Regions from separate parts of the Achromobacter sp. CF-sbj1-Ac2-l genome, predicted to be linked through region 2. Evidence: predicted binding sites of a transcription regulator. Region 2 holds the regulator's gene; the other holds the start of a gene.
The links. The regulator NrdR, encoded in region 2, represses ribonucleotide reductase genes. The targets are predictions, from matches to a motif close to CACNANATNTNGTG.
Positions count from the first base shown of each region.

Region 1: the regulator NrdR is predicted to act here: its motif matches at 8,140-8,153, upstream of ACUDCK_RS14915 (ribonucleoside triphosphate reductase).

Region 1 is NZ_CP199855.1:3,262,289-3,277,414, reverse strand. Features, by position in the region: gene ACUDCK_RS14950 (NAD(P)H-dependent flavin oxidoreductase) at 1-139, opposite strand, end outside; gene ACUDCK_RS14945 (tripartite tricarboxylate transporter permease) at 322-1,710, opposite strand; gene ACUDCK_RS14940 (hypothetical protein) at 1,707-2,180, opposite strand; gene ACUDCK_RS14935 (hydroxymethylglutaryl-CoA reductase, degradative) at 2,275-3,564, opposite strand; gene ACUDCK_RS14930 (aminotransferase-like domain-containing protein) at 3,706-5,136, shown strand; gene ACUDCK_RS14925 (anaerobic ribonucleoside-triphosphate reductase activating protein) at 5,127-5,918, opposite strand; gene nrdD (anaerobic ribonucleoside-triphosphate reductase) at 5,884-6,066, opposite strand; gene ACUDCK_RS14915 (ribonucleoside triphosphate reductase) at 6,133-8,133, opposite strand; gene ACUDCK_RS14910 (DUF3325 domain-containing protein) at 8,273-8,623, opposite strand; gene ACUDCK_RS14905 (PepSY-associated TM helix domain-containing protein) at 8,620-10,233, opposite strand; gene ACUDCK_RS14900 (Bug family tripartite tricarboxylate transporter substrate binding protein) at 10,400-11,392, opposite strand; gene ACUDCK_RS14895 (M20 family metallopeptidase) at 11,405-12,829, opposite strand; gene ACUDCK_RS14890 (LysR family transcriptional regulator) at 12,942-13,868, shown strand; gene ACUDCK_RS14885 (efflux RND transporter permease subunit) at 13,897-15,126, opposite strand, start outside.
Region 2 is NZ_CP199855.1:668,876-684,001, forward strand. Features, by position in the region: gene ACUDCK_RS03070 (M23 family metallopeptidase) at 1-40, opposite strand, end outside; gene tyrS (tyrosine--tRNA ligase) at 300-1,529, shown strand; gene ACUDCK_RS03080 (YbhB/YbcL family Raf kinase inhibitor-like protein) at 1,602-2,258, shown strand; gene ACUDCK_RS03085 (LysE family translocator) at 2,337-2,975, opposite strand; gene glyA (serine hydroxymethyltransferase) at 3,181-4,431, shown strand; gene nrdR (transcriptional regulator NrdR) at 4,638-5,117, shown strand; gene ACUDCK_RS03100 (GlxA family transcriptional regulator) at 5,277-6,236, opposite strand; gene ACUDCK_RS03105 (cysteine hydrolase family protein) at 6,249-6,818, opposite strand; gene ribD (bifunctional diaminohydroxyphosphoribosylaminopyrimidine deaminase/5-amino-6-(5-phosphoribosylamino)uracil reductase RibD) at 7,059-8,174, shown strand; gene ACUDCK_RS03115 (hypothetical protein) at 8,194-10,689, opposite strand; gene ACUDCK_RS03120 (DUF3142 domain-containing protein) at 10,676-11,899, opposite strand; gene ACUDCK_RS03125 (PrkA family serine protein kinase) at 12,743-14,659, shown strand; gene ACUDCK_RS03130 (YeaH/YhbH family protein) at 14,672-15,126, shown strand, end outside.

The sequences.
Region 1 (15,126 bases), 2.6 Mb from region 2:
CACTGGCGATGGTGCCGACCGCGTTCTGGCTGGCGACCGCGCCGGCCAGGCGATGGGCGGATACGCCGACGCCCATGCCGCCCTGGACGATGGGCAGCAATTCGCGTCCGGCGAGAGTGAGGGATTTGAACCACGTCATGAAATGGGAGCCTTTATTGGGAACAGTGGCTCCGAGGCTAGAGCAATGCATGACGCGCCGCCTTGCGCGGGATCAAGCGGGCGGGTGAAAGCGGGGAGAGGGAACGCGGCAGGGGCGTGGCCCGGCCGGGCAGACAAAAAAGGGGCGGAGCCGGCGGGCTCCGCCCTTGGCCAATGGTGGCCTTACGCCACCAGCTTGACCAGCGCCGGCACCGTCAGCACGGCGGTGTAGTAGCCCATGAACTGCACGCCGGTGTTAAAGCCGAAGAGGCGCGACAGCAGGCCGCCGAACAGGCCCATGGTCAGGATCACCAGCAGGCCCAGGAACTGGCCTTCCCACACGCTGATCACGATGATCAGGCCGACGAAGGTGGCGATGATGGCCTCGTGGCTGACCTTGCGCGACACGAACAGCGCGGCGCGGCGGGCGAAGTTCATGGCGAACGGATACGACACGATCGCCGCCAGCAGCACCGCCAGCATGCCGTAGCCCAGGAACTCCCAGTGGTTCAGCAGGTTGTGCAGGTTGTGCGTTTGGCCGCTGGCCGCGTCCACCGTGAAGCGCGGCGGCGCGTTGAACAGCGGCGCGGCCGGCCCGGCGGCCACCGGGCTGAGCGGCAGGCCGAAAGCGATCAGCGGGATCAGGGCCTCGGCGATGTAGGTCGCCTCGGTGACGCCGTTGCGCGCGCTCAGCACCGTGGTCAGGCGGTGATAGGCATGCTTGACGCGCGAGCCCACCAGTTCGCCCAGCACCACCGTCATCGCCACCGGGCTGAACACGAAGGTGGCGCTGGAGATGGTGGCGGTGGCCAGGGTCCAGCGGGTCTGGATGCGGTCCATCACCTTGAGCGGGTTGGGGAAGTAGCCCGACCAGCCCTTGACGTCCGGCGCCAGCGAGAACGTGCGCACCTTGTCGCGCATCATTTTGGCGCGGCCCTGCGGCGCGATCACGGTGAACAGGTCCGCGATCAGCGGGCCGATGGCGATGCCCAGGAAGTAGCTGATGCTGAGCTTGACGCCGTATTTGGCGGTCAGGCTCTGCAGCGCCACGATCACCACCACGAACGGCACCAGCAGCGCCACCGCGGCCCAGCGGCCGGCCGAGAAATAGGCGATCAGCACCGCCGCGGCCAGGAAGATCCACGGCGCCGACTTGGTGATGGCGCCGCCGAACGGCGCCAGCAGCACGGCGAACAGCACCGCCAGCGGCACCGCCACGAAAGCGGCGACGATGGCGCCCGACACCATCTTGCGCAGCGCGATGTGCGGCACGCCGAGCTTGCGCAGCATGTTGGCGTCCTGCAGCAGCGGCGTGGCGAGCGTGTCGCCGGGGATGCCCAGTAGCGCCGTCGGCACCGCGTGGGTCATGTGCTTGGCCACCGCGCCGGCCAGGAAGAAGGTGAAGACGCCGGCGGGCGGCACGCCCAGCAGCACCACCAGCAGCGTCAGCGGCGCCAGCGTGGTGGTCTCGTCGGTGCCGGACACCAGGCCGATGGCGGCGAACACCACCGCGCCCAGGAGGCCCATGCCGGCGGCCACCATGATCTGTTCAAGCAACACGGGATCGCTCATGCCGGCACCTCTTCACGCACGTTGCGCGGCTGGGCCTGCGGCGCCTGCGCCGCGGCGGGCGCGGCGAACAGCTCGTACAGGTCCAGTTCCTTCAGTTCCTTGACCACCGCCGGTGGCAGGTCCGCCAGCGTGCCCAGGCCGCCCGGTTGCGCGGCCAGTTCGGCCAGCACCTCGGCGCGCCAGGCCGGATCGTGCGAGGCGCTGTGCTCGACCACTTCGCGCTTGGGCGGGAACAGGCGGGCGCAGATCACGCCCGCCAGCACGCAGCCGGCCAGGCCGGCCAGCATGGCGTAGGCGTGCGCCAGCTCGGGCGAGGCGACCTTGTCGCGCAGCCAGCCGCTGGCGGCGTAGAAGCCCGCCACGCTGACGGCGATGCCGATGGCGATGGCCCACGCCAGGTGGCGCAGGTCGACCGTGTCGTTCCATACTTCGGCCAGGCGTCCGGCGGACGCCTTGCTGTCTCTTTCCATGTCTGTCTCCTTGATGGACGGGCGGCGCGGGAGGTTCCCGGCGCCGCCTCTGTTCTTGTGCGGCCGGCGTGCGTGCGCCGGCCGTGCCGCGCCGTCAGGCCGGTTTCCGCAGTTCCTCCAGCAGCGCCAGCGCGCGGTCGGCGCGCACGTCCTTTTCTTCGGCCATGCGTTTGGCCAATTGGTCGACCTCGGCGCCCACCGCGCCCACGGTCAGCGCGATGTTGCGCGCGTGCAGCGCCATGTGGCCGCGCTGGATGCCTTCGGTGGCCAGCGCCCGCAGCGCGCCCAGGTTCTGCGCCAGGCCCACGGCCACGGCGATCTCGCCCAGCTCCTGGGCCGAGCGCACCGCCATGATCTTGAGCGCCAGCCGCGCCAGCGGATGGGTCTTGGTGGCGCCGCCCACCAGGCCCACCGGCATCGGCATTTCCAGCGTGCCGACCAGGGCGCCGCTGGCGTCCTTTTCCCAATGGGTCAGCGAGGTGTAGCGGCCGTCGCGGCAGGCGTAGGCATGGGCGCCGGCCTCGACCGCGCGCCAGTCGTTGCCGGTGGCGACGATGACCGGGTCGATGCCGTTCATGATGCCCTTGTTGTGGGTGGCGGCGCGGTACGGGTCGGTGGCGGCGAATACGTAGGCGTCCAGCACGCCCTCGATGATCTCGGCGCCGCTGCGGTCCTTGGTGTCGAGGGTCTGCGGCGCCAGGCGCACGCGGGCCCGCGACAGGCGCAGGTCGGCCAGGTTCGACAGGATGCGCAGCCGCACCGTGCCACCGGTGATCTCCTCGACCAGCGGCGCCACGGCCTCGGCCATGGTGTTGACGGTGTTGGCGCCCATGGCGTCGCGCACGTCGACGATCAGGTGCAGCACCAGCATCGGGCCGCGCGGCGTGTCGGCGAACACGTGCGCCTCGATGTCCTGGCAGCCGCCGCCCAGGCCGATCAGCACCTGGTCGCGGCTGTTGGCCAGCTTGACGATGCGCTCGCGCTCGCGCAGCAGGGCAACGCGCGCGCCGTGCGGATCGGTCAGGCCCAGCACCTGCACCTGGGCGCGCATCAGCGGCCGGGTGCTGGAGGTCTCGAAGCCGCCGTTCTCGCGCGCCAGCTTGGCCATGAACGAGGCCGCGGCCACCACCGACGGTTCTTCCACCGCCATCGGCACCAGCACGTCGCGGCCATTGACCTGGAAGTTGCCGGCCACGCCCAGCGGCAGCTCGAAGGCGCCGATGACGTTCTCGATCATGCCGTCGGCGCGCTCCAGGCCGAGCGCGCCCGGTTCGGCCAGTTGCTGGCGTTCCTCGGGCGTCAGGCCGGCCGCGTCGGCGATGGCGGCGAGGCGTTGGGCGGGGGGGAGGGCGCGGAAGTTGGGCAGGCGAGAATCGGCCACCATGGCATGTGTCTCCATCTGGAAATCTAGGAATTGGGTGACCGGATTCTAGGTAAACTGTACCGGCATTCAGAGGTACAGTTTGGACGAACAGTACCATCGCACTGCACCAATTTTCGACTTTTCCCCGCTGGAAACCACGCCGTGGACGCCGACAATTCCCCGGGCCGCGCCCCGCGCGCCGCGCCCATCGCCGAAAGCCTGGCGCGCCTGATCGGGCGCCAGATCGCCGAGGGCGTCTACCGCCCGGGCGATAAATTGCCGTCGCTGCGCGAGCTGGCGCAATTGCATCGCTACGCCAAGAACACCGTGGTGGTGGCGTTCGAGATGCTGGTGGCGCGCGGGCTGGTGGAGCCGCGTCGCGGCTCGGGCTTCTACGTGCTCGACACCGGGCCGGCGCGGCGCGCCGCCGATGAAGAGCCGGGGCAGTTGAGCCGCGCCATGGACATCGTCTGGCTGATGCGCGAACAGCTCAAGACGCAGCCCGACGCCATTGCCGCCGGCGACGGTTTCCCGCCGGTGGAATGGCTGGCCGATATGCGCATGGACCGCTATCACCAGAAGGTCGTGCGCACCGGCCTGGGCACGCTGTTCCGCTATGGCAGCCGCTTTGGCTACGCGCCGCTGCGCGAGAGCCTGGTGCGCAAGCTGGGCGACGTCGGCATCAGCGCGGCGCCGTCGCAGCTGGTGCTGACGCAAGGCGCCAACGAGGCGATGGACCTGGTGATCCGCTACTTCCTGCCGCCGGGTGCGGCGGCGCTGGTGGACGATCCGGGCTACTACCCGCTGTTCGGCAAGCTCAAGCTGGCCGGCGTGCGCATGCTGGGCGTGCCGCGCCTGTCGGACGGCCCGGATCTGGCGGCGCTGGAGGCCTTGTTGCAGCGCGAGAAGCCGCGCCTGTTTTTCACGCAGTCGCTGGCGCACAATCCCACCGGTTCCGACATTTCGCCGGCCAAGGCCTACAAGCTGCTGCAACTGGCCGAGCGCCACAACCTGATCGTGGTCGAGAACGATCCGCTGGCCGACTTCAAGCCGACCTCGGCGGTGCGGCTGTCGGCGCTGGACCAGCTGGAGCGCACGGTCTACATCGGCAGTTTCTCGAAGTCGTTCTCGGCGGCGCTGCGGGTCGGCTTCATCGCCTGCGGCGCGGGCCTGGCCAGCGACCTGGCGGACCTGAAGGCGCTGGTGCACGTCAGCAGTTCGGAATACTGCGAGCGCATGGTCGACGTGATGCTGCGCGACGGCCACTACGAGCGCCACCTGGTGCGCCTGCGCCAGCGGCTGGAAGCGGCCACCGGCGACGCGCTGCGGGTGCTGGATTCGCTGGGCGCGACGGTCTACACGCGGCCCACCCGCTCGCTCTATCTGTGGGCGGCGTTTCCCGGCATCGACAATTCGCTGGCGCTGGCCGAGGACCTGATGCCGGAGAAGGTCATCATGGCGCCGGGCCGCGTGTTCAGCGTCGATCCGACGGCGGCCTCGCCCTGGTCGCGCTGCAATGTGGGCGCGGTGGCGTCGCCGCGCTTTCACGCCGCGCTGGCGGCGCGCCTGGGGCGCGGCGGCGCTCAGCGGTAGCTGAATTCCTCGAACCAGCCGCGCAGCAGGGCCTGCGCCTGCGCGCCCAGCAGCCGCGCCGGCGGGGTGCTGGGGCAATTGCGCGCGCCCTGCACCGCGAAGCGCTTGACGCCGCGCCGCGCCAGTTCGCGCGCCAGGCCCAGCAGCCGGGTCTCATCGAGCCAGTCGGGATGCCAGGTGATGCGGCATTCGAAATCCACGCCGGCGGTCAGCAACTGCGTCAGGCAGGCCTGCGCCGGACGATGCGAGTCGCGGCGGCCGGTGATGTCGTCATAGCCCTGCGCGTCGGCCTTGATGTCCAGGCCGACCCAGTCCAGGTAGCGCAGCACGTCGGCCAGCCGTAGCGGATAGATGCCGGCGGTGTGCAGGCCGATGCGGTATCCCATGCGCCGCGCCTCGCGGATCATCGACGGCAGGCGCGGCTCGCTGAGCGGCTCGCCGCCCGAGAACACCACGCCGTCCAGCAGGCCCTGGCGGTTGTCGAGGAAGGCGCGCACGTCGCGCCAGTCGTAGCGCGCGTTGCGTGTCTGCAATTCGGGGTTGTGGCAGTAGTGGCAGCGCCAGGGACAGCCGGCGATGAAGACGACGGCGGCCAGCGTGCCCGGCCAGTCCACGGTGGAGAAGGGCGTCAGGCCGCCCACCGCCGGCGAATGGCGCGGCAGCGGCTGGGCCGCCGGCCGGGGCGGCGCGGCGTGGGCCAGGCGCGGCGGGTGGCGGGCGGGGGCGGCCTTGCGGCCGCCGGCCGCTTCAGGCACGTTGTTCGACGAAGAAGCGGCGTTCATTGAATTCGCCTTGTTTGCCGGTGTTGAAGGAAGACACGGGGCGGTGATAGCCCATGACGCGGGTCCAGACTTCGCAGCGCACGCGCTGGCTGTCGTCCAGATGCGCGGCCTGCGGGGCGATGGCTTGCGGGGTGATCACGGTTTGCATGAGGGCTCCTGGGGAAAGGGCCGGGCGCGGATCGCCCGGGGGAAATAAAAGCGATGGACGCCGCGGTCAGGCCGGCGCGCAGCAAGACGCCTGCTTGGCCAGCAGTTCGGCGTCGCACTTGGGGCAGAACTCGTGGTGCCCGGCCAGATAGCCGTGGTTCGGGCAGATCGAGAACGTCGGCGTGACGGTGATGTACGGCAGGCGGAAGTTCGACAGCGCGCGCCGCACCAGTTCCTTGCAGGCGCTGGCCGACGACACGGCCTCGTTCATGTACAGGTGCAGCACGGTGCCGCCGGTGTACTTGCCCTGCAGCGCTTCCTGCAGCGCCAGCGCCTCGAACGGATCGTCGGTGTGGCCCACCGGCAGTTGGCTGGAGTTGGTGTAGTAGGGCTGCGCCTCGGTGCCCGCCTGCAGGATGCCGGGATAGCGCTTGCGATCCTCGCGAGCGAAGCGGTAGGTGGTGCCTTCGGCCGGCGTGGCCTCCAGGTTGTAGAGGTGGCCGGTCTCTTCCTGGAACTCGGTCATGCGCGCCCGCACCCGGTCCAGCAGCCGCACCGCCAGCGCGTGGCCGGCCGGCGTGGTGACGTCGTCGGCGTCGTCGCTGAAGTTGCGGATCATCTCGTTGATGCCGTTCACGCCAAGCGTGCTGAAGTGGTTGCGCAGCGTGCCGAGGTAGCGCCGGGTGTACGGATACAGGCCCTGGTCGATATAGCGCTGCACCACCTTGCGCTTGGTCTCCAGCACGTCGCGCCCGAGGCCCAGCAGGTGGTCCAGGCGCGCCATCAGCGCCGCCTCGTCGCCGCGGCAGGTATGGCCCAGGCGGGCGCAATTGATCGTCACCACGCCCACCGAGCCGGTCTGCTCGGCCGAGCCGAACAGGCCGTTGCCGCGCTTGAGCAGCTCGCGCAGGTCCAGTTGCAGGCGGCAGCACATGGAGCGCACCATGTGCGGCTCCAGGTCGGAATTGAGGAAGTTCTGGAAGTACGGCAGGCCGTAGCGCGCGGTCATCTCGAACAGGCGCTCGGTGTTGGGATGGTCCCAGTCGAAGTCGGGCGTGATGTTGTAGGTGGGAATCGGGAAGGTGAACACGCGCCCCTTGGCGTCGCCGGCCATCATCACCTCGATGTAGGCGCGGTTGATCATGTCCATCTCGGCCTGCAGGTCGCCATAGGCGAACGGCATTTCCTCGCCGCCGACGTAGGGGATCTGTTCGCGCAGGTCGGCCGGGCAGGTCCAGTCGAAGGTCAGGTTGGTGAACGGCGTCTGCGTGCCCCAGCGGCTCGGCACGTTCAGGTTGTAGATCAGCTCCTGCATGCTTTGCTTGACCTCGGCGTAGGTCATCGCATCGCGCCGGATGAAGGGCGCCATGTAGGTGTCGAACGAACTGAAGGCCTGCGCGCCGGCCCATTCGTTCTGCAGCGTGCCCAGGAAGTTGACGATCTGGCCGATGGCCGCCGACATGTGGCGCGGCGGCGTGGCCTCGATCTTGCCGGGGATGCCGTTGAAGCCCTCGGTCAGCAACTGGCGCAGCGACCAGCCGGCGCAATAGCCGCTGAGCATGTCCAGGTCGTGGATGTGGATGTCGCCGTCGCGGTGGGCCTGGCCGGCCTCGGGCGTGAAGACGTTGGACAGCCAGTAGTTGGCGGTGACCTTGCCGGCCACGTTCAGGATCAGCCCGCCCAGGCTGTAGCCCTGGTTGGCGTTGGCGTTGACGCGCCAGTCGCGCTGTTCCAGGTATTCCTCCATGGCGCTTTCCACGTCCACCAGGGTGTGGCGCAGCGCGCGCAGGCGGGCGTGCTGTTCGCGGTAGACGATGTAGGCGCGGGCGGTGCGCCAGTAGCCGGCCTTGACCAGCGTTTCCTCGACCTGGTTCTGGATGGTCTCCACGCCGGGGCAGACGTTGCCCTCGGCGGCCAGCGCCTCGATCACCGCGCCGGTCAGCGCCTGGGCCACGTCGGCGTCCAGTTCTCCGGTGCCGCGGCCGGCGGCGGCGATGGCCGCCGCGATCTTGGCGCGGTCGAATGCGACGAGCCGGCCGTCGCGCTTGAGGATGTGTTGGAGTTGCATCGCTGACACCATATGTTGTGGGGTGGAAAAACTCTACCACCACCTATGGTGTCAAAGACCGAGTCGCCGAGGCGTTTGTCAGGCCGGCTTGATGCCGGTCAAACGGCCCCGGCCGGGCCGGGGCGGGCGCAATGCGGCCCTAGAAGCCGAAGCCGACCCCGGCGATCGAGATGACCACCGCCAGCGCCGCGGTGCGCATCGCCGGGCGCGGCGACCACGACAGCATGCCGACCCACAGCAGGGCGCCGGCCGACAGCCAGCCGAGCCAGGCCACCACGCCTACGGTGTTGCCCCACAGGCCGACGCAGGGCAGCAGCGCCAGCAGCAACAGCAGGATGCCGGCGGCGCGCAGCACGCGCGAATGGCCGGCGGACGGATCGCGGCCCCAGACCTGGTCATAGTGGCGCGGCATCGCCAGGCTCAGGCAGGCCATGCCGGAATAGGTCAGCAGCAGCGCCATGGCGATGCCGTATGCGTCGTTCAGATTCATGCCGTGGCTTCCTGGGGCGGGCGGGCGTTGCGCGGCGGCGGCGCCGACAACGGTTTCTTGCGCAATCGTAGCGCGGCCCAGCCGGCCGCCAGGCCGGTGGCCACGGCCGTCAGTTCGACGCCGGCGCTTTCCCAGTCGCCACGCGCGATCTGCGCCAGCGGATGGTCGCCGATCGTCGCCAGCGACAGCAGCGGCAGCAGCAGGCACAGCGCCGACAGCGTGGCCAATTGTCCGATCCACGCGCGCCGCGGCGCGCACAGCCAGGCGTGGGCCAGCGTCAGCGCCCAGACGATGAAGAAAGCGCGCAGCTCCCAGCCGGCGCGCTGCGGCAGCGCCACCGGCAGCAGGCGGTTGGCCCACAGGTAGGCGACGCAGGCGATCGCCAGGCCGGCCAGCGCGGCCACGTTCAGGCCTTCGATCAGGCGGTAGACGCGCGCGGTGGCGGCGCCGAACTCGTTGCCCATCTTGTTGCGGCGCTTGACCATGAACAGCACCGCGCCCGTGCCCATCATCGCGGCTCCGGCCAGGCCGCACAGGAAATACAGCCATTTCATGGCCAGGCCGCCGAACTTGACCATGTGCAGGTCGGCCATCACCTGGCGCGTGAGCGGCGCGGCGCCGCCTTCGACCCCGCCGGGCGCGCGCACGCGCAGCAGTTCGCCGCTGGCGGCGGAGAATTCGGCCATGCCGGTGGTGGTGCTGATGAGGACCTGCTGGTCGGCGGCCTCGTTCCAGCCATAGACCGCGATCCGCATCGAGCCGTCTTCGGGGTTGTTGATGACGACGGCGCGGGCGGTCTGCCCGATCAGTTGTTCGGCGCGGGCCACCAGCGGTTCCAGCGGCGGCACCGCCAGCGCGGCGCCGGTCGGCGTCGGCCGGTCTTCGCGGGAGAGTTCGGCCAGGTACTGGCGCGCGGCCTCGGCGCCGCCGCCATAGGCCGCCGTGATCGGCGCGGGCATCAGCGTCAGGGCCGAGATCACGATGCCGGTGTAGGCGATCATGAACTGGAACGGCAGCGTCAGCACCGCCGTGGCGTTGTGCGCGTCCAGCCACGAGCGCTGGCCTTTTTTCGCGCGGAAGGTGAAGAAGTCCTTGAAGATGCGCTTGTGCGTCACCACGCCCGAGATCATCGCCACCAGCATCGCCATGGCCGCGAAGGCCACGATCCAGACGCCCAGCGGCTGGGCATGCAGGTTGTAGTGGAAGTCGACGAAGTGACTGCCGCCGAGCGTGGCGCGGCCGGCCGCGTGGTGCGCTTGCTCTGGCAGTTCCTGGCCGGTCTCGGGATCGAGTTCGGCGTCGGCGTATTCGCCGTTCTGGTCCAACCAGTACGCCACCAGGCCGTTGTCGTGAAAGCGGTCGACCGGCCAGATCTCCCACATGCCGGCGCCGGGGTGATGCCGCGCCATGTACCGCACCGCCAGGTCGAGCCGGCGCGCGCGATCCACCTTGACGGGCTCGCGCGCCGCCGCCTCGGCCTCGGCCGCGTGATGCTCGGGCGTCATCCAATGGGTGATGGGTTCGGCGAATACCGCCAGGGTGCCGGTCAGGAAGGCGGCGAACAGCAGCCAGGAAAACCACAGGCCGACCCAGGTGTGGAGCCAGGCCATGGAAAGACGGAAAGTGGGTTTCAGAACGCGCCTCGTTATTTTTCGACGCGGCCGCGGACCGCCGTCCTTTATTGAGAATGGTTCTGATTCTAGTCGAAATGGGGCCAGAGTAGGACGAAATCCCTACGCGCTGGCCCCGCGGCGCAACGCGGGGCGCCCGCCGGCCTCAATCCAGTTTGATGTTGGCGCGCCGGCCCACTTCGCCGAAGGTCTGCAACTCTTGCCGCATGCGCGCCGTGAAGGCCGCGCCGTCCAGGTAGACCGGTTCCAGCGCCAGATCCGTGACGGCGCGTTGCACCTGCGGATCGGCCATGATCCCGGCCACCGCGCGGTTCAGCGTGTCCAGCACGGGCTGCGGCGTGCGGGCCGGCGCCACCAGGCCGTACCAGCCCACCATCGACACGCCCGGCAGGCCGCTTTCGATGAAGGTCGGCACGTCCGGCAGTTGTGGCACGCGGTGTTCGCCGGTGACGGCCAGCGCGCGCACCTTGCCGGCCTTGACCTGCGGCGCGGCCGACGACACCGTGTCCACGCCCAGCGCGATCTCGCCGCCGATCAGGGCGGTGATGAACTGCGCGCTGCCCTTGTAGGGCACCGGCGTCATTTTGGCGCCGGCGGCCTCGGCGAACATTTCGCCCACCAGGTGCGGCGCCGATCCCGGGCCGAAGGTGCCATACATCAGGCCGCCGCTGGCGGTCTTGTCGCGCGCCAGCTCGGCGGCCTGTTGCGCGGTCTTGGCCGGCACGCTGTTCTGCGCCAGCAGCACCACCGGCGCCAGGGCCACGATGGCGATGTGCTCGAAGCTGCGGCGCGGATCGTACGGCAGGTCGCGCTTGAGCGCCGGCAGCACGGTGTAGGTGGTGCTGCCCGACAGCATCAACGTGTAGCCGTCGGGCTGCGCCTGCGCCACGGCGTTGGCGCCGATGACGGTTGACGCGCCGGGCCGGTTCTCGACGATCACGGCCTGGCCCAGCTTGCCCGACAGGCGGTTGGCCAGCAGGCGGGCCACCGCGTCGGTGGCGCCGCCGGGCGTGAACGGCACCACCAGCTTGATGGCCTGTTCGGGATAGGCGGCGTGGGCGGCGGGCGCGCCCACGGCGGCTTGGAGGGCAAGGGCCGAAAGGCAGGCCAGCGCGGCGGCGCGGATTCTGGCGATCATGGTCGGGTCCGGTCAGGGTTGGGCAATGGTAACGGGATTGCGGGCGGCCTGGCGCAACGCGGCGCCCTGGTCGCCCAGGTCCCAGAACAGGCCGGCCATGATGGCCAGGCCCTCGCGCGCCACGCTGCCCAGCAGATGTTCGTTGGGGGCGTGCTGGGCGCAGGCGGGGTAGGAATGCGGCACCCACAGCGTGGGCAGGCCGAGCAGGTCGGCGAAGATGTCGTTGGGCAGCGAACCGCCCAGGTTGGGCAGCAGCGCCGGCCGCAGGCCCGTGCTGCGCTCGATCGAGGCGGCGGCCCAGCGCGCCCACGGGTTGTCGGGCGACAGCCGGGTGGCGCCGGCCTGCATGCCGACGCGCACCTGCACGTCGCCGAAGCCGGCCTCATCGAGGTGGGCGCGCACGTGGCGTTCCAGCGCCTTCCAGTCGGTGCCGACCACGAAGCGCAACTGGCACCAGGCCGAGGCGGCCGGCGGAATGGCATTGACCGGCTTGGCCGGATCGCCGGCGCCGAAGGTCAGCACGTCCAGGCTGTTCCAGCCGAACACCTGCTCCGCGGGTGACAGCCCCGGTTCGCCCCAGTCATTGTCGATCGCGGGATCGTCGGGGCCGCCGCCGACCTCCAGGTCGGCCAGCGCCGCGGCCACCGCGGCCGGGATGGGGGGCGGGCGCAGGCCCGGCACCTGGATGCGGCCGCGCGCGTCCACCAGCGTGGCGATGGCGTGCGACAGGATGATGGCGGGGTTGGCCAGCAGGCCGCCCCAGTTGCCCGAGTGATAGCCGCGCTCGCGGGCGCGCAGCGACAGTTCGAAGTTGACCGCGCCGCGCGAGCCCATGAACAGCGTGGGGCGGGCAGCGGCCAGGCGCGGGCCGTCGCTGGCGATGAAGACGTCGGCGGCGAGAGTCTCGCGCTGCGCCTCGCAGAACGCCGCCAGGCCCGGCGAGCCGGCTTCCTCGCCGGTCTCGATCAGCCAGGTGGCGTTGAATCCCAGCCTGCCGTCGCGCGCCCGCAGGACTTCGCGCAGCGCCGCCAGGTTGATGGTGTGCTGGCCCTTGTTGTCGGCGGTGCCGCGGCCGTACCAGCGGTCGCCCTCGACCCGCAGGCGCCAGGGATCGCGGCCGGCGTCCCATTTGGCCGCGTTGCCGCGCACCACGTCGCCGTGGCCGTACAGCAGCACGGTGGGCAGCGCCGTGGACTCGATGCGCCGCGCCACCAGGATCGGCAGATCGACCCCGGCCGGGTTGGGATGGACGCGACAGGCAAAGCCGAGTTGTTCCAGGCCCGGCGCCAGCTCGTCGCTCAGGTAGGCGTGCTGGTCAGGGGCCTGGCTCGGTTCCTCGCTTTCGGTCTGGAAGGCGACGCGGCGGGCCAGGTCGGCCTGCAAGGTGCCATCGTCATAGGCGCCGGTGGCGTGGGCTAGGGCTTGTTCGCGGGTCACTGCGGTCTCGGGGGAAGCGGCGGAGGCACAAAGTTATTACGCTTATGGACATGCCACAATTAGATAATTCGCATTTGATCGTTGCCATTAAGGCAACGATTGGGGGAGCACCATGATTTCGCTGGGATTGCGGTATTTCCTGGAGGTGGCGCGCTGCGGCTCGATCGCCGGCGCGGCGGCCGCGCAGCATGTGGCGGCTTCGGCCGTGAGCCGCCAAATCGCCAAGCTGGAGGAAGAGCTTGGCATTGCGCTGTTCGAACGCCAGGCGCGTGGCATGGCCTTGAGCGAGGCAGGGCGCCAGTTGGCCGCCTACGCCAACGCCGCCGCGCTGGAGGCCGAGCGCGTCACCACCGCCATCCGCCAGCGCAGCGCGCAGGGCGACGTGACGGTGCGGCTGGCCTGTACCGAGGGCTTCGCGCACCGCTTCCTGCCGCAGTGCATGGCCGATTTCAAGCGCCTGCATCCCGAGGCGCGCTTCCATCTACTGGTGGAGCGGCCGGAGGAGGTCAACCGGCTGATCCTGGAGGGCCTGTCGCAGTTGGCGCTGCGCTACACGGTGGCGCCCGACGAGCGCCTCAAGACCGAGCTGCTGTGCCGCGCGCCGGTCTACGCCATCATGTGCCGTCGCCATCCGCTGGCCGCGCGCCGCAGCGTCGGCGTGCGCGACCTGGCGCAGGCGCCGCTGTCGCTGGGCGATCCGGGCACCACGGTGCGCGACCTGTTCGACACGGCCTGCGCCAATGCCGGCGTGCACATCGAGCCGGCCTATGTGTCCAACCATTCGGCGGCCTTCCTGCCGATGCTGCCGGGCAGCCAGATCGTGGCGTTGACGGGCTACCTGACAGTGATCGGCCTGCTCGACAGCGCCGGCCTGGTGGCGGTGCCGTTCAGCAATCCCGAAATGCGCCAGCGCAGCATCCAGGTCGTGACCTTGCGCGGCGCCACCCTGCCGCCGCTGGCGCGGGCCTTCCTGGCGCTGCTGGCCGAACGCCTGAGCGTGGCGCCGCGCGCCCCGGAAGTGGAACGGGGCGCGGGCTGAGGCGTCGGGCGCGGTGTGGACGGGCGGATCAGGCGCGGCGCGCGCGCCAGTCCGCCACCTTCAAGCGCAGCCGCTCCAGCGCCAGGTACACGATCGGCGTGGTGTACAGCGTCAGGAACTGGCTGATCATCAGCCCGCCGACGATGGTCACCCCCAGCGGCCGGCGCAGTTCCGAGCCTTCGCCCATGCCCAGCACCAGCGGCAGCGCGCCCAGCAGGCCGGCCAGGTTGGTCATGACGATGGGCCGCAGGCGCAGCATGGCGGCGCGATGGATGGCCTGTTCCGGCGTCAGGCCCTCGCGCCGCTCCAGGCCGAGCGCGAAGTCGATCATCAGGATGGCGTTCTTCATCACCACCCCCACCAGCAGGAACAGGCCGAGCAGCGCGATCAGGCTGAACTCGATATCGGCCAGCCGCAGCGCCAGCAGCGCGCCGACGCCGGCCGAGGGCAGGGTCGACAGGATGGTCAGCGGATGCAGCGGGCTTTCGTACAGGATGCCCAGCACCAGGTAGATCGCCACCAGCACGCCCAGGATCAGCCAGGGCTGGTCCTGCAGGCTCTGCTGGAAGCTGCGGGCGTCGCCGCCCAGCCGCGTCTGGATGTGGGCTGGCACCATCAGCCGCGCCATGGCGGCGTCGATGGCGGCCAGGCCCTGCTGCAGCGAGACGCCCTCAGCCAGCGAGAAGCCGACGCCGACGGCGGCAAACAGGCCGTCGTGGAACACGCGGTCATTGACCAGGCCGTGTTCGTAGGTGGCGAAGGCCGACAGCGGCACGCGGCTGCCGTCGGCCGCCACCACCTGCACCCGTTCCAGCACCTCGGGGTCCTCGGTGTAGCGCGGGTCCAGCTCCAGCACCACGCGGTATTGGTTCATCGGGTCGTACAGCGTCGCCACCTGGCGCTGGCTGAAGGAGTTGCCGAGCACGCTGGCGACGGTGCGCATGTCCACGCCCAGGCGCCGGGCGGCGGCGCGATCGATGTTGATGACCACCTGCTGGGTGGCGGCGTCGCCCACCGCGTCGACGTCGCGCAGCTCGGGAATGTCGCGCATCGCGCGCGAGATCCTGCGCGACCATTGCCGCAGCGCCGGCACGTCGCTGGCCATGATGGCCAGCTCGTGGTCGCCGGAATTGCCAAAGCCTCCCGGCATGCGCAGGTCCTGGTCGACGTTCAGGAAGAACATCCCGCCGGGCACCGGCGGGGCGTTGGCGCGCAGCCAGTCGATCACCTGGGCCGAGGATTCGCGCCGCTCGGCAAC
Region 2 (15,126 bases):
GCTTGATGCTACTCGCCAGGTCGTGGAGGCCACGATTCATCGTGAAGATACCCTCTCAGGTGGCATGAGCTCGCAGGGTGCGTGACACGAACGGCCCCCGCGCGCCACGTTTTCCGGGGCAAGGGCTGGCGCGGGGCGCATCTTGTGAACAACGGGTGGTAACCGGACGCGCAACTGCGTATATATGACAGTTGCGTATGATTAGGGCGGTATCCTAGCTGATTCGGCTAGAATTTTCGATAGTTTTCGTCACTTTTTACACCTTTTTATCGGCTGAAGCCGTCGCGGCCCCCCTAAAAATGTCACCTTCAGAAGCCCCCATCACCCCCGAAGTCGAAGCCGATCTGCGTATTGCCAAGCGCGGATGCGATGAGCTGCTGGTCGAGTCCGAATTCGCCCGCAAGCTGGCCCGCAGCCGCGCCACCGGCGTGCCGCTGCGGATCAAGCTGGGGCTGGACCCGACCGCGCCGGACATCCATCTGGGGCACACCGTAGTGCTCAACAAGATGCGCCAGTTGCAGGACCTGGGCCACGAGGTCATCTTCCTGATCGGCGACTTCACTTCGACCATCGGCGACCCCAGCGGCCGCAACAGCACCCGCCCGCCGCTGACGCGCGAGCAGATCGAGGCCAACGCCAAGACCTACTATGCGCAGGCCAGCCTGGTGCTGGATCCGGCCCGCACCGAGATCCGTTACAACTCCGAGTGGTGCGACCCGCTGGGCGCGCGCGGCATGATCCAGTTGGCGTCGCGCTATACCGTGGCGCGCATGATGGAACGCGAGGATTTCACCAAGCGCTTCAAGGGCGGCATCCCGATCTCGGTGCATGAATTCCTGTACCCGCTGATGCAGGGGTACGACTCGGTGGCGCTGAAGTCCGATCTGGAGCTGGGGGGCACCGATCAGAAGTTCAACCTGCTGGTCGGCCGCGAACTGCAGAAGGAGTATGGACAGGAGCCGCAGTGCATCCTGACGATGCCGCTGCTGGTCGGCACCGACGGCGTCGAGAAGATGTCCAAGTCCAAGGGCAACTACATCGGCATTTCGGAGTCGCCCGATTCGATGTTCGGCAAGCTGATGTCGATTTCCGACACGCTGATGTGGCGTTACTTCGAGTTGCTGTCGTTCCGCTCGCTGGAAGACATCGCCGCGCTGCGCCAGGAGATCGACGGCGGCCGCAATCCGCGCGACGCCAAAGTCATGCTGGCCCAGGAAATCATCGCCCGTTTCCACTCGGCCAAGGCGGCCGACGACGCGCTGGCCGCGTTCGAGGCGCGTTTCCGCGACGGCGCGATTCCGGAAGACATGCCCGAAGTCAGCATCGGCGGCGCGCCGGTCGGCATCCTCAAGCTGCTGCGCGAGGCCGGGCTGGTGGCATCGGGTTCCGAAGCCCAGCGTAACGTCGAGCAGGGCGGGGTGCGCGTCAATGGCGACCGGGTCGAAGACAAATCGTTGCAACTGCCTGCGGGGACTTACGTCGTCCAGGTGGGCAAGCGCAAGTTCGCGCGTGTTAAGTTGAACCCATAATCGCGAAGATTTTGATACGCTGGAGGGACGTTCAAGGCTGGGATGCCTTCGCAGCACTTCAAGGAGCACGACATGAAACTTTCGAGTTTGTCTTTTTCCGATCACGAGTCGATTCCGGAGCGCTACGCCTTCGGCAAGATCGATGCGCAATCGCACGTCGCGCTGGCTGACAACTACAACCCGCAGTTTTCCTGGGACGACGTCCCGGCGGGTACGCAGTCGTTCGCCTTGATCTGCCACGATCCGGACGTTCCCTCCAAGCCCGACGACGTCAACCAGGAGGGACGCGAAGTCCCCGCCGACCTGCCGCGCGTGGATTTCTTCCACTGGGTGCTGGTCGACCTGGCGGCCGACATGCGCGAAATCGACGAAGGCGCCTTTTCCAGCGGCATCACGCCGCGCGGCAAGGGCGGCCCGCTGGCGCCGCTGGATGCCCGCCAGGGCATCAACTCTTACTCGTCCTGGTTCGCCAACGACCACGACATGAGCGGCGACTATTTCGGCTATGACGGCCCGTGCCCGCCCTGGAACGACGCGCTGGTGCACCGTTATGTGTTCACGCTGTACGCGCTGGACGTCCACACGCTGAACCTGCAGGGTGCGTTCACCGGCGAGGACGCGCTGCGCGCCATCCAGAAGCACGTGCTGGCGCAGGCGTCGCTGACGGGCACCTATACGCTCAACCCGAAGCTGGCGCCCAAGCAGATCGGGGCGACCTCGGCGTCCTGATTGGCGCGATCAGCAAAAAGGGCCGCATCAATGCGGCCCTTTTTTATTTCCGAGATGTCCGTCGGATGCGCCGCGCCCTCAGACGCCGGCGCGTTTCAGGCGCAACAATGCCACGCCGAAGGCGACGAACACCGAACCCACGGCTCGGTTGATCCAGCGCACCGCGCGCGGCTGCTGGAACAGGCGGCGGGCGCGGCGCGCCAGCAGGCCGTAGGCCAGCAGCGAGGGCAGCGACAGGCCCATGAAGATGCCGGTCAGGATGAAGAACTGCGGCAGCAGCGGTTCGGCCGCGTTCAGGAACTGCGGGAACAGCGCGGTGAAGAACAGGATGGGCTTGGGATTCAGGCCGGCGACGAAAGTCGCTTCGAGGTACAGCGCCAGCGCGCCGCGCGGCGGGCGGCCGGCGCTGTCGGGCGCCGGCGCGGCCACGCTGCTGCGGCCCAGCAGATGGCGCATGCCCAGGTAGATCAGGTAGGCGGCGCCCGCGACCTTGAGGGCGGCGAACAGCAGGGCGGACGATTGCAGCACCACGCCCAGGCCCAGCATGGCGGCGGCGGAGAGCAGGAACAGGCCGGTGACGTTGCCCAGCGACGACGGCAGCACCGCGCGCAGGCCGCCGGCCGCGCCGTTGCGCATGGCCAGGATGCTGGCGGGGCCGGGGGTGACGACGCTGACGGCGGCGACCAGGGTGTACGCGACCAAAGTCTGGGTTTGCATGAAAGTTTCTCAAGTCGGGTTGAGTGCGTTTTCCAGCCGAGGAGGAATGCCGGAAATTTCGCGCCCTTGGCGGGAATTTTGCCGCCATTCGGGGCATTTTGGCGACAGGGGAAGCGGCGCGACGCGGTAAACTATCCGTCATTATCCGGGTTTACCCACCCGGGCGCAGTTTCCTCCTCTCTTACCGCCTCAGGAACCCCCCGTCATGTTTGACCGCAACCTCACCCTCTCCAAGGCTGACCCGGATGTCTGGGCCGCCATCCAGAAGGAAGACGTTCGCCAGGAACAGCACATCGAGCTGATCGCTTCGGAGAACTACGCCAGCCCGGCCGTCATGGAAGCCCAGGGCACGCAGCTCACGAACAAGTACGCCGAAGGCTACCCGGGCAAGCGCTACTACGGCGGTTGCGAATACGTCGACGTGGTCGAGCAACTGGCCATCGACCGCCTGAAGCAGATCTTCGGCGCCGAAGCCGCCAACGTGCAGCCCAACTCGGGTTCGCAGGCCAACCAGGGCGTGTACATGGCCGTCCTGAAGCCGGGCGACACCGTGCTGGGCATGAGCCTGGCCGAAGGCGGCCACCTGACGCACGGCGCGTCGGTCAACGCCTCGGGCAAGCTGTACAACTTCATCTCGTACGGCCTGGACGAAAACGAAGTCCTGAACTACGCCCAGGTCGAGCAGTTGGCCAAGGAACACAAGCCCAAGCTGATCGTCGCCGGCGCCTCGGCCTACGCCCTGCACATCGACTTCGAGCGTATGGCCCGCATCGCCCACGACAACGGCGCGCTGTTCATGGTCGACATCGCCCACTACGCCGGCCTGGTGGCCGGTGGCGCCTACCCCAACCCGGTGCCGCACGCCGACTTCGTCACCTCGACCACGCACAAGTCGCTGCGCGGCCCGCGCGGCGGCGTCATCATGATGAAGGCCGAGTTCGAAAAGGCCGTCAATTCGGCCATCTTCCCCGGCATCCAGGGCGGTCCGCTGATGCACGTCATCGCCGGCAAGGCCGTGGCCTTCAAGGAAGCGCTGGAACCCGAATTCAAGACCTACGCGCAGCAAGTGGTCAAGAACGCCAAGGTGCTGGCCGACACGCTGGTCAAGCGCGGCCTGCGCATCGTTTCGGGCCGCACCGAAAGCCACGTCATGCTGGTGGACCTGCGCTCCAAGGGCATCACGGGCAAGGAAGCCGAAGCGGTGCTGGGCCAGGCCCACATCACGGTCAACAAGAATGCCATCCCAAATGATCCGGAAAAGCCCTTCGTGACCAGCGGCATCCGCCTGGGCACCCCGGCCATGACGACCCGCGGCTTCACCGAAGCCGAGGCCGAGCTGACCGCCAACCTGATCGCCGACGTGCTGGACAACCCGCGCGACGAGGCCAACATCGCCGCCGTGCGCGCCAAGGTCAACGAACTGACCTCGCGCCTGCCGGTGTACGGCAAGAAGTAATGCGACGGCGGATCTTTTCCGCCCGTGGCTGACAAGGACGGCTCCGCGAGGGGCCGTCCTTTTGTTTTCAGGCCAATGGCGCTTGCGCGCCGGCGGTCATCGTGGCAAAAATAATAGGGACGAATTTGTCATAGTCGACGCGGACAGACTGTCGCATCGTTACAATATCGGCGAATTATTGCTTTCCGTGTTTTCAGGGATCACACATGCGGTGTCCATTTTGCGGCAACTCCGAAACGCAGGTCGTCGACAGCCGTGTCTCGGAAGAGGGCGACGCGATCCGCCGCCGGCGCCGTTGCCAGTCCTGTGACAAGCGCTTCACCACTTATGAGCGGGTGGAGCTGGCGCTGCCTTCCGTGGTCAAGCGCAATGGCAGCCGCAGCGACTACGATCCCGCCAAGCTGCGCGCCAGCCTGAGCCTGGCGCTGCGCAAGCGCCCGGTCAGCACCGAGGACGTGGACGCGGCCGTGGCCCGCATCGAGGAACAACTGCTGGCCAGCGGCCTGCGCGAAGTGGCTTCCGGGCACATCGGCGAGCTGGTCATGAACGAGCTGCGCAAGCTCGACAAGGTGGCCTACGTGCGCTTCGCCTCGGTCTACAAGAGCTTCGAGGACATCGGCGAGTTCGTCGAGGCGATCCGCGAGATGCAGGGGCCGGTGCTGCCCGGCAAGTTGCGCAAGGAATGACGCCGTCGCGCGGGTCGGCCTGTCGCAGCGCGGCTTGTCGCGGCCCGGCCTGACGCGGCCCGGCCTGACGCAGCCGACCCCGACGCGGCCTGGCCCGTAGGCGGCCTGACCCGTAGGCGGCCGCCGTGGCGCTACCGGCGCCCTGCCGTCCGGCGCGCGCTATGGCGCCACCGTCCGCGCCATGCTGGGCGTCTGCGGCTGGAACCGGCGCCACACGCGGCGCAGGTGCTGGGCCGAGCCGAAGCCCGATTTCTCCGCCACCAGCTCCAGGTTCAAGCGCGTTTCGCGCAGCATGTCGCGCGCCAGCGCCACGCGTATCTGATACAGGTAGTCCATGGGCGTGCAGCCTGCGTGCTCGCGGAACAGCCGCGTCAGGTGGCGCGGGCTGGTGTGGGCCTGTTCGGCCAGCGACTGCGCCGACCACGGCGCCGCCGGGTTGCGCACCACCGCGTCCTGCACGCGGTGCACGCCCGGATGCATGTGGTTGCGGTGTTCAAGCCAGGGCGACAGCGCCGAGTCGGTGCCGGCGCGGCGCTGGTACACCACCATGTCGCGCGCCACTTCGCTGGCCACGCGCGGGCCGCAATGGCGCGACACCATGTGCAGCGCCAGGTCGATGCCGGCGGTGATGCCGGCGCTGCTGACCAGGTTGCCGTCCTCCACGAAGATGCGGTTGTCGTGCACCCGGGCGCTGGGATCCAGGTCGGCCAGTTGCGCCAGGCAGCTATGGTGGGTAGTGCATTCGCGTTGACGCGTCAGGCCGGCCGCCGCGGCGAACAGGGCGCCGGCGCAGACCGTCATCAGCGTGAAGCCGTCGGCCGGATGGCGCTGCGCCAGCCAGTCGATGATCAGACGGGCCTCGGGCTCATCCAGGCGGATGTGCTTGCCGACCACGCCGGACACGATCACCAGCGCCTCGGGCGGCAGTTTCTCGGGCAGCGGCTGGATCCGGGCCAGGTGCAGGCCGGGAATGCCGCTTTCGACTTCGGTGGACGGGCCGCAGAAATGCTGGGCGAAGGCGTCCGGGCACAGCTTGTTGGCGACCCGGAACGCCTCGGCCGGCCCGGCCACGTCGAGCAGCACGATTCCCCGGGGCAGGACGAAGTGCACGGGAATCATGGCCATGCCGTCCTATTGCGCGTCGGCGAAGACGTCGGCGGCGCGGGCGATGCGGGCGAAGCGGCCCTGTAGCACCAGTTCGGTTGCGTCGCGGATCTCGGCCGGCGTGTAGTGCTTGCCCGACGGACTCTGCATCGCGAAGGTCAGCGTGGCGTCGGTCGGGAACACCACCTTGAAGCCGTCATCGCTGGCGTGGCGCGTGGTGGTCTCGCAGCACTGTTCGGTGCGGATGCCGCTGACGATGATGCCTTCGATGGCGTGCTTGCGCAGCCAGTCCCGCAGCGTGGCGCCGTCGGCGTCCTTGGCGTAGAGCGAGGAATGCACGGTCTTGTGGAACACGGCGTCGGGGGCGATGCGCAGTTCCTTGAGCGTCTTGACGTGGCCGGAAGCCAGCGAGAACGGGTTGGCCGGGTCGTTGGCGGCGCTGATATGGAACACCTGCAGCACCGGGATGTCGCGGGCGCGGGCGGCATCGATCAGGCCCTGCAGTTGCGAGACGAATGCCGGGTATTCCGATTCGTCCCAAAACGGACGCTGGCGGAAGGAATCCTGGACGTCGATGACGATCAATGCTTGTTTCATGGCGGCGGGCTCCGTGCCGTGGGATTTCGGGAGGTACGTGGCGTATTGTGGTCCTGCCCCGGCTCCCGGGCGAGGCCGTCCCGAGACCAGCATCGGCCCAAAACGGACATGGCTTTCGGGTCGCTTGAATCATCATAGCGCGCCGGCCCGGGACGGCGGGCGTGGCGTGCCGGCGATCCGCCGCGGACATACAATCGCTGCATGATGAAGAACCCCAGCGAATCCGACGACCTGTCCTGGATGCGGCGCGCCCTGGCCCTGGCGCAGACCGTCATGTACTCGACCGCGCCCAACCCTCGGGTGGGCTGCGTCATCGTGCGTGACGGCCGGGTGCTGGGCGAAGGCGCGACCCAGCCGCCCGGCGGCCCGCACGCGGAAGTCTGCGCCCTGCGCGATGCCCAGGCGCGCGGCGAATCGGTGGCGGGGGCCACCGTCTATGTCACGCTGGAGCCGTGCAGCCATTTCGGCCGCACGCCGCCGTGCGTCGACGCGCTGCTGGCGGCTGCGCCGGCGCGCGTGGTGGTGGCGATCGGCGATCCCAATCCGCTGGTCAACGGCAAGGGGCTGGCGCGGCTGCGCGAGGCCGGCATCGCCGTCACCACCGGCATTTGCCGCGAAGAGGCGCTGGCCCTGAATGCCGGTTTCATCTCGCGCATGAGCCGCGGGTTGCCCTGGGCCTGGCTCAAGATGGCGACGTCGCTGGACGGCCGCAGCGCGTTGCACAACGGCCTGTCGCAATGGATCACCGGGCCCGAGGCGCGCGCCGACGGCCATCACTGGCGCGCCCGTAGTTGCGTGGTGCTGACCGGCATCGGCACCGTGCTCAAGGATGATCCGCAACTGACCGTGCGCAGCGTCCAGACGCCGCGCCAGCCGCGCCGGGCGGTGGTCGACGGCCGTTTCGAGATTCCCGAGGACGCGCGGCTGTTCGACGGCGGCGAGGTCATCGTGTTCACGGCCCGCGCCGACGCCGCCAAGCAGGCGCGGCTGGAGGCCCGCAACGTGCGGGTGGTGGCGCTGCCCGACGAGACGCCCGACCGGGTCGACCTGCCGGCGATGATGCGCTGGCTGGCCGCGCAGCAGTTCAACGAAGTCCACGTCGAAGCCGGCGCCGGCCTGAGCGGCGCGCTGGTCGCGGCCGGCTGCGTCGATGAGCTGCTTATCTATATGGCGCCGATGCTGCTGGGCGACGCCGCCGGCGTGGTCAAGCTGCCCATGCTGGAAAGGTTGGACGCCGCCCCGCGCTACGAATTCATCGAGGCGGAGCGGGTGGCGGCCGATCTGCGTGTGCGGGCGCGGGTACCCGAGCATTGGCGCGGTCTGCTGCGAAGGGTCGAACTGCCCGCCGCCGGGTAGCCCTGGGGCGCGTCGATATTCAAAGGCCGTTCTGGCGCCGCCTGTCGCCGCCCGTCGGGGTGCCATTGCGCCAGGCCCACAGCCCGGCGCCGAGCGCCGCCAGCGCCAGCAGGCCGCCCGCGATCAGGAGGCCCGGATGCTGCTTGCGGACACGTTCCCAGGCCTTCCAGGCCTGGATGTAGTGAAAGCGCGAGGCCGAGTGGAAGTCCGGTTCGGGGCATTCGCGGCCGAAGGTGTCGCTGAAGGGCACCTGGGCGCCCTGGTCCACATAGCGCAGGTAGATGGCGGTGGCACGCTCCGGCGTGTCATCGATCACGTAGCGGGCGCCTCGGCAAAGCGTGGCCGCGAAGGCCTGCGAGCGCGTGGGCAGTTCGTCGGCGGCCTTCATCGCGTAGTCGGCGGCGATCTGGCGGTAGTGATAGCGCACGTTGGGCCGCGCCTCGCTGGCCGCGTAGCGTGCGCGTTCCTCCTGCGTCACGTAGGGGCCCGGCAGATCCGCCTCGGCACGCTGCCGCGGCGTTTCCATCGGCACATCGGTATCGGCGCGGGGCTCGCGCCACCAGGGGTTGGCATCGCGGCCGGCGCCGGCGGAATAGTTGCCTGCATAGACGGCGTAGTCGGGGCCCTGTTCGTAGCCCATGATGCGCATGCCGTCGCGGCGCGCCAGGGTGGCGGCGGTGTACCAGGCCTCGGCGCGGGAGGTGCGGCCCCAGGCGTTGCCCGCGGCCCGCAGCGCTTCGCCGTATTGCGCGGCGCGCTGGCGGACATCGGATTCCCGGATCGTCCAGTTGCCATCGGCATAGTCGAGCGTGGCGAAGCGGGGATCGGAGTCCGCGGGGAAGTAGGGCAGGGCCTCGGCCACCCGGTTTTCGCGCACCAGCCGCCGTGCCAGCAACTGGCGCAGGCGGTCGTGCACGGGCGGCTGGTTCAGCCGGCTCCATTCGTAGAACTGGTCGGTCGTGTAGCGGCTGAAGCCCGGCGGCCGCGATGGCGCGGGCGGGGGCGGCGGCAGCCGGTCGACATAGGCCTTGAGCTCATCGGTCGTCAGCACGCGTTCGGCCACGTAGGCCGCGTCGTTCCAATAGGGCGAGAGCGGCCAGCCCTCTTCCGGCGGCGGGGCGCCATCGCCGGCCGCCGCGGCCCGGTACAACTGGTCCAGGGCTTCGACGTATTGGCCGCGCGACAGCGACAGCACGCCCTGTTCGCCTTTGAGCAGGGCGCCGGCCTCCGCCTCGACGCTGCCGTCGCCGCGCGGAAATGCGTCGACCGCGCGGGCGTAGGCCTGGGCGGCCAGTTCGTTGTCGCCGCGCCGGATCGCCAGCTTGGCGCGCACCCACCAGGCCAGCGCCGTGTCGAGCCGGGAGGCCAGGGCTTGCGCCAGGTCGTAGCGGCCGACGCGGTAGGCCAGCGCCGCGACCCGGTCGGCGTTGTCGATCCGTCGCGGGTCTTGTGTCTGCAGCGCGGCCACCAGCGATTGCAGCGCGGGGTTGGGCGTGACGTTGGGCGTGCCGTCGGCGGCGTCGGCCAGGCTCAGGCGGCCGGTCGCCTCGAAGTTGGCGAAGGGGTCGCGCGCGCTGTCCGGTTTGCCGTCGACGATGTCGCCCAGTCGGGCCAGACCGTACGCCACCAGCAGGCGCTGGCCGACCGGGTCCTCGATCAGGCGGATGGCGCGCGTCGGCGCGGCCAGCGCCCAGTCGGCCATCAGGCGCAACGATTCGCGGCCGCTGACTGAACCGCGCGCGGCCTGGGCGGCATACAGGCGCACGGCCTGCTGCAAGTCGCGCGGCGCGATCGCATCCATGCAGGGCGAGGCGTTGAACAGGTCTTCGTAGGCGCATTGGCCGAGGCTGCCGGACAATGACAGGCGCGCTTCCTGGCCGTAGCTGGCGACGGCCAGGCCCAGGGGGTCGGGCGCGCCTTGCCGCGCCAGTTCGCGCACCCGGGCATAGGCCTGCGCCGGGTGATCCGTCGCCGGCGTGGTTCCGATGTCCCCGATTTCGGCCAGCAGATAGGCCGCCCAGACGCGGCGGGTCGCGGCCTGCTCCGCTGGCAGCGCCAGGATGGCCAGCAGGCGCTGGCGCGCGCGTTCCAGGCGCGGTTCATCCGGCGCATGGGCGGCGCTGCGGTAGTCCACCGCGGCGGCGGCGTAGAGCCGCGCGGCTTCCGGCAGGCCTGCGCCGGCGGCATAGGCCTGGTCGCCGTCGGGACGGGCGCGCATCGCCCGCGCCTGTTCCCGTTGTGCCGGCGTCAACGCCGTGTCGAACGCTTCAGGAATGGCGTTGGAGCGGTAGCTGCCGTCCGGCAGCAAGGGTGATTCGTTGGCCCGCAGTGTGTCCGTGGCCGGCAGCAGCCGCGCCGCCTCGTACGCGAACGAGTTGGCGGGCGTGCCTTGCAGCGTGCCGGCGCGGTCGTCCAGCAATTGTGGCGGGAAGTCCGGGCCGCAGGCGATGACGATGCCGGCGCCGGCGGCGCAGGCCAGCAGCAGCGCGGCGGCAAGCGATTTACGGTTGTACATGGAAGCTCGGGGTTGCGGAGTCACAGCGGATCCATCCAATGGCGCGTTCGGCGCCGGCGCGCAGCAGTCCGTCCTGCGCGCGGCGAAGATAGCTGCCCTCGCGGTCGTATTCAAGGGTGTAGCCGTTGATGCCGTCGGCGGCGTTGCAAGTGGCGTCGAGCCGCACGGTAAACGGGAGCGCGGTGTCGGCGTTGCCGCGGTTGGCCAGGCGCACGTCGCGCGCGCCGCCGGCGGCGGGCGCGGCGGCGGTCACTTCGAGCTGCGGCGTCAGCGGCTGGCGCGCCAGCACGGCGCGCCAGGTCGGCAGGCTCCAGGCTCGCGTGTCGGCCTGGGTCGGCAGGCGGAACCAGACGATGCCGCTCAGTCCCGCCGGGCGATCGCGGTCGAGCGTCGCGACGAAGGCCCCCATCGCGTCGGGCGTGACCAGCAGTTCGGCCGAACGGCCGCCCGGCATCAACGCCGGGCGTTCGCTTTCGACCGCGGCGATCCTGCCACGTTCGTCCCAGGCGACGCGGCTGCCATAGGAAGGCAGCGCCACGCGCCAGGGTTTGTCGGCATGGCGGGCGTAGGCATCGAGCCAGGCGCGGGCTCGCCTGGCGTCGAACAGGCCTTGCGTGGGGTTCTGCACGGCATGGACCTGCAGCACGGTTTCGTCCGGCACCGCCAGCAATGCGGGCAGCGCGGGACTGTCAAGCCAGGTCGGCAGGGCGGTGATCGATAACGGCAGGCTGGCGCCGAGGCGGGTCTTGAGCTTCGCCAGCAAGGCGGCATAGTCCGGCAGCTTCGACGTGGCGCAGTCGTAATCGATTTCCAGGCCAGCCAGCGTGACGCCGGCCCGGCCCCATGCCGCCAGCGCGGCGGCGGCGCGATCGGCGATGTCGGCGGCGGGCAAGTCGTTGACGCGGCCATCCAGCCGCAACACCAGCACCACGGGTCGTTGTGACGCGGCCAGCGCGGCCAGATCGGGCGCCGCGTCGAACCAGGCGCCGTCGGCGCGCAGTCCGGCCGCCAGCACTCGCCATGACCGCACCGCATCCGCGCCCTCGGCCAGCGCGCTGACCAGCGCCGGCGTCCATTGCCGTTGCCAGACATAGGCGTCGTTGGGCAGGGGTGGGACGGCGCGTTCACACGCGGCCAGCAATAGCACGCCGCACACAGCCGCCAGACGCCGCCAGCGCATCGGCGCGCGGACGATGCGGAGCCCTTGCATGAGGGGGCGCGGGCGGGGCGGCATGATGGGATCGAAAGCGTTTTAAGGCAGTGTCGTGCGCGGTTTCGCGGATGCGTGATTCTATCCTTGACGCCGCTAGGGGTATTAGCACTCTCGATGCCTGGCTGCCAACCCACCGCGTGATAGCCGCGGACCATCGGCCGCATAGCGTTTGCCCGCGCGGTTCGTGGCGGGATGGCAGCAAGTTTGGGAGCGATTCTTGCGTGTCTGTCTCGAAGCATCCCACAGCTTTTTTTACCGCGTGAGCACAAATGAATTGCCACAAAACCGTCAATTCGGCTTAAGCTAGGTCATGACTTGGCGCTACGCGCGCATGGCTTGCTCCATAACCCGCCACGCGCCCTCGTCACCACGGATTCCAGTGTCGCGTACCGGCGCTTTTCACAAACCGGACCGATACGTCGCTGAACGCAGTCGCCTTGCGCCGTTCAGACCGTTCGCTGCCATCGCATAGCGGACGCACCGGCCTTGTGTGCCGGATCATAAGAATCCACCGGGATATCTCATCCCTTCAAATCATTGCTGACCATTTCGTACGTGGCTGCGTCATGCGCCCGTTCTACAGCGATATGCTGAAGGCGAACGAGTGAACTTATTCACGTTGGTTGCAATCCCTGACGGAACTTGTGTCTCAAGGGTGCAGCCTAAACGGAAGGGGCCCGATCGTGCTCATGGTCGATGTGTGGCGAAAGCAACATACGACCGTGCCGAAATTGCTAATAGCGAGATTGACTAGTCACGCCGAAGCACTGAGGCACACAATGGGGACACGTAGGGACGTCATGGCTTTTTCGCGTGTTGTAGGAGGTTTCCGTGCAAAACATCGTCGAAGGCTTCAAGTCGCAGTATGCAAGAGAACAGGAATCAGAACTCTCTCTCGAGGAGTATCTGGATCTCGCCCGACGCGACCCGATGGCATACGCCAGCCCGGCCGAGCGCATGCTGGCCGCGATTGGCGAACCTGAAATCGTGGATACGCGCAACGACCCACGTCTTTCCCGTTTGTTTTCCAACCGGACCATCCGGCGCTATCCAGCGTTCCAGGAGTTCTACGGCATGGAGGACGTCATCGGGCAGATCGTGGCGTTCTTCAAGCACGCCGCGCAGGGGCTGGAAGAGCGCAAGCAAATCCTCTATCTGCTGGGGCCCGTCGGCGGCGGCAAGTCGTCCATCGCCGAGCGCCTCAAGGTGCTGATGGAGCGCTTCCCCATCTACGCGCTCAAGGGCTCGCCGGTGAACGAGTCGCCGCTGGGCCTGTTCCATCCGGAACGCTTCGGCGACACGCTCGAAAAGGAATACGGCATTCCGCGCCGCTACCTCACGGGCATCATGTCGCCATGGGCGGTCAAGCGCCTGAAGGAGTTCGACGGCGACATCTCGCAGTTCCGCGTGGTGCGCCTGAACCCGTCGGTGCTGCGCCAGGTGGCGATCGCCAAGACCGAACCGGGCGACGAGAACAACCAGGACATCTCGTCGCTGGTCGGCAAGGTCGACATCCGCAAGCTCGATCGCCATTCGCAGGATGACCCGGACGCCTACAGCTATTCCGGCGGCCTGTGCCTGGCCAACCAGGGGCTGCTCGAGTTCGTGGAAATGTTCAAGGCGCCGATCAAGATGCTGCATCCGCTCTTGACGGCGACGCAGGAAGGCAACTTCAAGGGCACCGAGGGTTTCTCGGCGATCCCGTTCAACGGTTGCATCCTGGCGCACTCGAACGAGTCGGAATGGCAGACCTTCCGCAACAACAAGCACAACGAGGCTTTCCTCGACCGTATCTATATCGTCAAGGTGCCTTACTGCCTGCAGGTGTCGGAAGAAGTCCGCATCTACGAGAAGCTGCTGCATCACAGCTCGCTGTCGACGGCGCCGTGCGCGCCGGGGACGCTGGACATGATGGCGCAGTTCTCGGTGCTGACCCGGCTGAAGGAGCCGGAGAATTCCAGCATCTACTCGAAGCTGCGCGTCTACGACGGTGAAAGCCTGAAGGACGTCGATCCCAAGGCCAAGGCGTTGCAGGAGTACAAGGACTACGCCGGCACCGACGAAGGCATGAACGGGGTCTCGACGCGCTTCGCGTACAAGATCCTGTCCAGCGTCTTCAACTACGACCAGACCGAAGTGGCGGCCAATCCGGTGCACCTGATGTACGTGCTCGAACAACGCATCGGGCGCGAGGACTATCCGGAGGAAATCCGCCGGCGCTACCTGGAGTTCATCAAGGGCTTCCTGGCGCCGCGCTATGCCGAGTTCATCGGCAAGGAGATCCAGACGGCGTACCTCGAGTCGTACTCGGAGTATGGCCAGAACATCTTCGACCGCTACGTCACGTTCGCCGACTGCTGGATCCAGGACGAGGAATTCCGCGACCCGGAAACCGGCGAGAGCTTCGACCGCAGCGCCCTGAACGACGAACTGGAGAAGATCGAGAAGCCGGCCGGCATCGCCAATCCGAAGGACTTCCGCAACGAGATCGTGAACTTCGTGCTGCGGGCGCGCGCCAACAACAACGGCCGCAACCCGACCTGGACCAGCTATGAAAAGCTGCGCGAAGTGATCGAGAAGAAGATGTTCTCGAACACGGAAGACCTGCTGCCGGTGATCTCGTTCAACGCCAAGGCGTCGGCCGAGGACAAGTCCAAGCACCAGAGCTTCGTGGATCGGATGGTGGAGAAGGGCTACACGGAAAAGCAGGTCAGGCTGCTGTGCGAGTGGTATCTCCGTGTAAGGAAGTCTTCCTGAGCGAGGTGAATCATGAATTCACTGATCGATCGCCGTCTTAACGGGCGCAACAAGAGCGCCGTTAACCGGGAGCGCTTTCTGCGGCGTTACAAGGACCAGATCCGCAAGGCGGTCCACGGGATGATCCGCGACCGCTCGATCCAGGACATGGATCAGGGCGGCGAGATCAACCTGCCCGCCCGCGATATTTCCGAGCCGACCTTCCGGCACGGCGCGGGCGGCGACCGGGAAATGGTGCATCCGGGCAATCGCGAGTTCGCCAAGGGCGACACGTTCGACCGGCCTCAGGGGGGAGAAGGCCAGGGCGGCGCCGAGCCTGGCGAGGGCGAGGCGGTCGATCACTTCACCTTCAGCCTGTCGCGCGCCGAGTTCCTCAATCTGTTCTTCGAAGATCTGGAGCTGCCTCACCTGGCGCGCACCCAACTGGGTGAGGTCAGCCAGAAGAAATGGCAACGCGCCGGCTATAC